2 linked regions of the Roseateles amylovorans genome follow. Each later gene encodes a partner of the first gene's protein in a complex. Links are inferred from orthologs where the notes say so. Each region holds a gene or a part of one and is shown in the gene's direction. Other genes may lie near its edges. The genes, in order: secA and secY.

Region 1 (3,576 bases):
CCAGGCAGGGCCACACTGATCACCGCCAGGTGACGCTGCGAGGCCGCCAGCCGTTGCCCCAGTACCGTCAGCGCGCCGTGGCGCGACATCGCCCGCCCGAAATCCATGGGATCGGGTGCCGATGGCCTGGGTCTGCGCGGCAGGTAACGGGTCGTCATCTCGGCAGTGTAGTGGCCGCGGCGGCGCCAGGGGCGGGTGCTAAACTCCGCCGGTTTTTCTACGCGTTGGTTTGTCCTTGCTTGCAATCCGGTGTTTGCACCCCAAGCTGGATGGATCGCGCGCGCCGCCCGTCGGCGCCAGGACGGTCGCCGCCCCGGTCTGCATGCTCCATGCAGGCCAAGGGCGGTTCCGGCACGGGCCTGCCCGGACACGATCCAGGCAGTTCCGAGCCTCATGCAAAGAACTCCACCAGCTTCATGTTGCCCAAGCTTTTGACCCAGATTTTTGGCAGTCGCAATGAGCGCCTGCTCAAGACTTACCGCAAGGTCGTCCAGCAGATCAACGCGCTGGAGCCGCAGTTCGAGGGCCTGAGCGACGAGCAATTGCGCGGCAAGACCGAAGAATTCAAGCAACGGATCGCCGCTGGCGAGACCGTCGACCAGATCCTGCCGGAAGCCTTTGCCATCTGCCGGGAAGGCAGCAAGCGCATCCTGAAGATGCGTCACTTCGACGTGCAGTTGATCGGCGGCATGGTCCTCAACGCCGGCAAGATCGCGGAAATGCGCACCGGTGAAGGCAAGACGTTGATGGCGACGCTGCCGGTCTACCTGAATGCGCTGACCGGCAAGGGCGTGCACGTGGTGACGGTGAACGACTACCTCGCCCGCCGCGATGCGGAATGGATGGGTCGCCTCTACACCTTCCTCGGTCTGACGGTCGGCATCAACCTGCCGCACGCGCCGCGCGAGCAGAAGCAGGCCGCCTACGCGGCCGACGTCACCTACGGCACCAACAACGAATACGGCTTCGACCTGTTGCGCGACAACATGGTCTATGAAGTGCGGGACCGCGTGCAGCGCGGCCTGGCCTACGCCATCGTCGACGAGGTGGACTCGATCCTGATCGATGAGGCCCGCACCCCGCTGATCATCTCCGGCCAGGCCGAGGATCACACCTCGCTCTACCAGGCCATCAATGTCGTGGCCCCGAAGCTGAAGCGCCAGATCGGCGAACTGGACCCCCGCACCGGCGAGGGCGTGATCGATCCGGGCGACTTCACCGTCGACGAGAAATCCCATCAGATCTATCTGACCGAAGACGGTCATGAGAATGCCGAACGGCTGCTCAGTCAGGCCGGCCTGCTGGCAGAAGGCGCCAGCCTGTATGACGCCGCCAACATCACGCTGATGCATCACCTGTATGCCTCGCTGCGGGCGCATCACGTCTACAAGCGCGATCAGCAGTACGTCGTGCAGAACGACGAGGTCATCATCGTCGACGAGTTCACCGGACGTCTCATGACCGGTCGCCGTTGGAGCGACGGCCTGCACCAGGCGGTCGAAGCCAAGGAAGGCGTGCAGATCCAGGCGGAAAACCAGACGCTCGCCTCGGTGACCTTCCAGAACTATTTCCGCATGTACGGCAAGCTGGCCGGCATGACCGGCACGGCCGATACCGAAGCCTACGAATTCCAGGAAATCTACGGTCTGGAAACCGTGGTCATTCCGCCCAACCGTCCCACGGTGCGCCGCGACGAACTGGACCTGGTCTACAAGACTTCCGATGAAAAGTACAAGGCGGTCACCGAAGACATCCGTGCCTGCCATGAGCGCGGCCAGCCGGTGCTGGTGGGCACGACCTCGATCGAAAACTCGGAACAGGTGTCGACGCTGCTGACCAAGGCGGGCCTGGAGCACCAGGTCCTGAACGCCAAGCAGCACGCCCGCGAGGCCGACATCATTGCCCAGGCCGGACGCCCCGGTGTGATCACCATCGCCACCAACATGGCGGGCCGCGGCACGGACATCGTGCTGGGCGGCAGCATCGAAAAGGAAGTGCAGGCGATCGAGACCGACGACTCGCTGCCCGACGCCGAGAAGCACGCCCGCGTGGCGGCACTCAAGGCGGCTTGGCAGCCGGTCCATGAACAGGTCAAGGCCGCAGGTGGCCTGCGGGTGATCTCCACCGAGCGCCACGAAAGCCGCCGCATCGACAACCAGCTCCGGGGTCGTTCCGGTCGTCAGGGTGACCCGGGCTCGTCGCGCTTCTACCTGTCGCTGGACGATCAACTGATGCGCATCTTCGCCGGCGATCGCGTCCGCGCGATCATGGACCGCCTGAAGATGCCCGAGGGCGAGGCGATCGAAGCCGGCATCGTGACTCGGTCGATCGAAAGCGCACAGCGCAAGGTGGAAGCGCGCAACTTCGACATCCGCAAGCAACTGCTGGAGTACGACGATGTGTCGAACGACCAGCGCAAGGTCATCTATCAGCAGCGCAACGAGATCCTCGAAGCCTCCGAGCTGCTGGAGCAGATCAGCCATCTGCGTCGCGGCACGCTGACCGATGTGGTGCGCGGCTTCGTGCCCGAGGAAAGCCTGGAAGAGCAGTGGGATCTGCCCGCTCTGGAGCGCGTGCTCAAGGACGAGTGGCAACTGGTCGTTCCGCTGGCCGATCTGCTCAAGAAGAGCGAATCGCTGACCGACGAAGACATCCTCGACCAGGTGCTGAAGGCGGGCGATACCGCTTTCCAGGAAAAGCTGGAGCGGGTCGGTCTGGAGCAGTTCACCCCGTTCATGCGCATGGTGCTGCTGCAGAGCATCGACCAGCATTGGCGTGAGCATCTGGCGGCGCTGGACTATCTTCGCCAGGGCATTCATCTGCGCGGCTACGCGCAGAAGAACCCGAAGCAGGAATACAAGCGCGAAGCGTTCGAGCTGTTCTCGCAGCTGCTGGACTCGGTCAAGCTGGAAGTCACCCGCGTGCTGCTGAATGTGCGCATCCAGTCGCAAGAGGAGGCCAGCGCGGCCGCCGAGGCGATCGAGCAACGCGCCGAGAACGTGAGCAACGTGACCTACACCCATCCAAACGAGGATGGCTCGGTGTCGCAGGATGTGGCCTCCGCAGACGGCACGCCAGCGGCGCCCGCCGAGTGGGGCCATGTGGGGCGTAACGACCCCTGCCCGTGCGGCAGCGGCAAGAAGTTCAAGCAGTGCCACGGCAAGCTGGCTTGATCGACTGAACCCAGCCGGATCGGCGAGCGCAAGGGTGGGCACGCCACCCCACTCGTTCCGGATCAGCAAGCATCGCCATGACGGCGTCCCCAGGGACGCCGTTGTGGTTTCTGACGCTCCTACAATCCGCGGCATCCGGCCCTTCGTGGCCGCACCCTACCTATCGATACCCTGCCATGCCCGTCAATCTGACTGCTCCTGATCCCCAAACCCTGCTGCCCGTGCCTGGCGTGCGGCTGGGCGTCACGATGGCCGGCGTGCGCAAGGCCAATCGTCGCGACCTCAGTGTGATCGCCATTGATGAGGGCGCCAGCGTGGCCGGCGTGTTCACCCGCAATCGTTTCTGCGCCGCCCCGGTGCAGATCTGCCGAGAGCATCTGGCCGCGGGCGCGCAGATCCGCGC
Region 2 (3,140 bases), 1.0 Mb from region 1 along the record:
TTCGACCAACCCTTACAACATGGTCCGCGCCACGCTCGACGCGCTCAAGCGCTGCTCGACGCCTTCCCAAGTGGCGGCGAAGCGCGGCAAGTCGGTTGAAGAGATCTTCAACTGATCGCCGGGAGATAGAGATGTCTGACAAGAAAACTCTGACGGTCAAGCTGGTGCGCAGCCCTATCGGTTGCCGCGCTTCGCACCGTGCCACCGTGGTGGGTCTGGGTCTGCGCAAGCTCAACAGCACAAGCACGCTCGAAGATACGCCCGCAGTGCGCGGCATGATCAACAAGATCGCCTACCTGGTGCAGGTGCTGTAAGGCCCTGAACCAACGAGGAACAAGAGATGCAACTCAATACCATCAAGCCCGCCGCTGGTGCCAAGCACTCCAAGCGTCGTGTGGGCCGTGGCATCGGCTCCGGTCTGGGAAAGACCGCTGGTCGTGGTCACAAGGGTCAAAAGTCGCGTGCCGGTGGCTTCCACAAGGTCGGCTTCGAAGGCGGCCAGATGCCGCTGCAGCGTCGTCTGCCCAAGCGTGGCTTCAAGTCGCTGGCTCGTCCGTTCAATGCGGAAGTGACCCTGAGCGAACTGCAGCAGCTGGCGGGTGAAGAGATCGATCTGCTGACGCTGAAGGCGGTTGGTCTGGTCTCGGACCTGGCGAAGTCCGTGAAGGTCATCAAGTCCGGCGAGATCAGCCGCAAGGTGGTCGTGAAGGGCCTCGGCGTGACGGCTGGTGCGAAGGCTGCCATTGAGGCTGCCGGCGGCTCCGTCGCTTGATCAGCCCAGCACAGGACTAGGCACAGTGGCAAGCAACGCATCCCAGTTGGCCAAGAGCGGCAAGTTTGGTGACCTCCGTCGTCGGCTTGTGTTCCTGGTGCTGGCGCTGGTCGTCTATCGGATTGGCGCACACATCCCGGTGCCCGGCATCGATCCTACGCAGCTTCAGCAGCTGTTCAAGGGTCAGCAGGGCGGGATCCTGAGCCTGTTCAATATGTTCTCGGGCGGCGCTTTGTCGCGCTTTACCGTCTTTGCGCTGGGCATCATGCCCTACATCTCGGCTTCGATCGTCATGCAGTTGATGACGTACGTGGTGCCGAGTTTGGAAGCGCTGAAGAAGGAAGGCGAGGCGGGTCGTCGTCGGATCACTCAGTACACCCGGTACGGCACCCTGGGGCTGGCAATTTTCCAGAGCTTGAGCATTGCTTTTGCGCTGGAGAGCTCGCCAGGGCTGGTGCTGAGCCCGGGTTTCGGATTCCGTCTGACAGCAGTCACCAGCTTGGTGGCCGGCACGATGTTCCTGATGTGGCTGGGTGAGCAGATCACCGAGCGCGGTCTGGGCAACGGCATCTCGATCCTGATCTTCGGTGGAATCGCGGCAGGACTGCCCGGCGCCATTGGTGGGCTGCTCGAGCTGGTTCGTACCGGCGCGATGAGCGTGATCTCCTGCTTGGTGGTGCTGGCGATTGTGGTTGGCGTGACTTACCTGGTGGTGTTCGTTGAACGCGGCCAGCGCAAGATTCTCGTGAACTACGCGAAGCGCCAGGTCGGGAACAAGGTCTACGGTGGTCAGAGCTCGCATCTGCCGCTGAAGCTGAACATGTCCGGAGTGATTCCGCCGATCTTCGCATCGTCGATCATCCTGCTGCCGACCACGTTGGTGAGCTGGTTTGCGACCGGCGACAGCATGCGTTGGCTCAAGGACATGGCAGATGCGCTGCGTCCGGGTCAGCCGATCTATGTGCTGCTGTACTCGGCTGCGATCGTGTTCTTCTGCTTCTTCTACACGGCGCTGGTGTTCAATAGCCGTGAGACTGCAGACAACCTGAAGAAGAGCGGCGCGTTCATCCCCGGGATTCGTCCTGGTGACCAGACGGCTCGGCACATCGACAAGATCCTGTCTCGGCTGACGCTGGCGGGTGCGGTGTACATCACCGGTGTGTGCCTGCTGCCGGAGTTCCTGACGCTGAAGTACAACGTGCCGTTCTATTTCGGTGGAACGTCGCTGCTGATCATCGTGGTCGTCACGATGGACTTCTGGGCGCAGGTCCAGTCCTATGTGATGAGCCAGCAGTATGAGTCGCTGCTGAAGAAGGCCAATTTCAAGGCCAACTGAAGCATCGAACGATCGGAAAATATTAGGACCCTTTTCCAGTAAGTCTCGAAGGTATGGCGAAAGATGACGTCATTCAGATGCATGGTGAGATTGTTGAAAACCTCCCGAATGCAACCTTTCGTGTCAAGCTGGAGAACGGTCATGTCGTTCTCGGTCATATCTCAGGAAAGATGCGGATGCACTACATCCGGATCCTGCCTGGTGACAAAGTGACTGTTGAGCTGACACCGTACGATTTGAGTCGTGCTCGCATCGTGTTCCGGGCGAAGTGAGCTTTTTAGCAACCCCCCGGATTAACGCTGATTGAGCGAACAGAGTAGGTCAAGGAGCAGACCATGAAAGTTTCGGCATCTGTGAAGAAGATGTGCCGCAATTGCAAGATCATCCGTCGCAACGGCGTGGTGCGTGTGATCTGTACCGATCCGCGCCACAAGCAGCGCCAGGGCTGATTGGCCGCACGACTGCAAGCGAATTAGAGGACGCACATGGCACGTATTGCTGGTATCAACATTCCGCCGCATAAGCACACCGAGATCGGTCTGACCTCGATCTACGGCATTGGCCGTACGACCGCGCAGAAGATCTGCTCGAGCTGCGGCATTCCGTTTGACAAGAAGGTCAAGGACCTGACTGACTCTGATCTGGAAAAGATCCGTGATGAAGTCGGCCGTCTGACCATCGAAGGCGACCTGCGTCGCGAGATGTCCATCAACATCAAGCGTCTGATGGACCTGGGTTGCTATCGTGGCTTCCGCCACCGCCGCGGCCTCCCGGTGCGTGGTCAGCGCACCCGTACCAATGCGCGTACCCGCAAGGGCCCGCGCAAGTCGGCTGCCACGGGCAAGAAGTAATCTCTGCGGCAACTGAAGAAAGCTCACCATGGCAAAAGCACCCAATAACTCGGCTGCCCAGCGCGTTCGCAAGAAGGTTCGCAAGAACGTTGCTGACGGCATTGCGCACGTTCACGCATCGTTCAACAACACCATCATCACGATCACCGATCGTCAGGGTGGTGCGCTGTCCTGGGCCTCT

The links.
Region 2: the proteins of secA (region 1) and secY are in contact, whole or in part, in a crystal structure (PDB 3DIN), measured with the Thermotoga maritima proteins. The link is inferred for Roseateles amylovorans from one-to-one orthologs. Residues at the interface, in WP_004082002.1 of Thermotoga maritima: Glu261, Ala262, Arg263, Lys300, Ala301, Arg302, Thr303, Ile304, Ile305, Leu323, Tyr324, Asp325, Pro326, Val329, Ser330, Tyr333, Ile336, Lys340, Phe345, Val349, Glu363, Phe364, Tyr374, Ser375, Gly376, Gly377, Glu393, Ile395, Thr482, Ser483; in WP_004081795.1 of Thermotoga maritima: Glu108, Gly109, Glu110, Glu111, Ala236, Glu237, Arg238, Arg239, Ile240, Thr241, Ile242, Gln243, Tyr244, Ala245, Arg246, Arg247, Val248, Thr249, Gly250, Arg251, Arg252, Val253, Tyr254, Gly256, Ala257, Ser258, Thr259, Tyr260, Leu261, Pro262.

The regions. Positions count from the first base shown.
Region 1 is NZ_CP104562.2:1,728,372-1,731,947, forward strand. Bases 112-3,373 are described here. They hold secA (preprotein translocase subunit SecA), read left to right. Parts: upstream 112-416; coding sequence 417-3,173; downstream 3,174-3,373. Other genes in these bases: N4261_RS07505 (DciA family protein), read right to left, coding at 112-158; argJ (bifunctional glutamate N-acetyltransferase/amino-acid acetyltransferase ArgJ), read left to right, coding at 3,350-3,373. Also shown: more of N4261_RS07505, read right to left, coding at 1-111; more of argJ, read left to right, coding at 3,374-3,576. UniProt on the Escherichia coli protein: Required for protein export, interacts with the SecYEG preprotein conducting channel.
Region 2 is NZ_CP104562.2:718,550-721,689, forward strand. The notes cover bases 127-2,952. They hold secY (preprotein translocase subunit SecY), read left to right. Parts: upstream 127-797; coding sequence 798-2,108; downstream 2,109-2,952. Other genes in these bases: rpmD (50S ribosomal protein L30), read left to right, coding at 132-314; rplO (50S ribosomal protein L15), read left to right, coding at 341-772; infA (translation initiation factor IF-1), read left to right, coding at 2,162-2,380; rpmJ (50S ribosomal protein L36), read left to right, coding at 2,444-2,557; rpsM (30S ribosomal protein S13), read left to right, coding at 2,594-2,952. Also shown: rpsE (30S ribosomal protein S5), read left to right, coding at 1-115; more of rpsM, read left to right, coding at 2,953-2,959; rpsK (30S ribosomal protein S11), read left to right, coding at 2,988-3,140. UniProt on the Escherichia coli protein: The central subunit of the protein translocation channel SecYEG. Consists of two halves formed by TMs 1-5 and 6-10.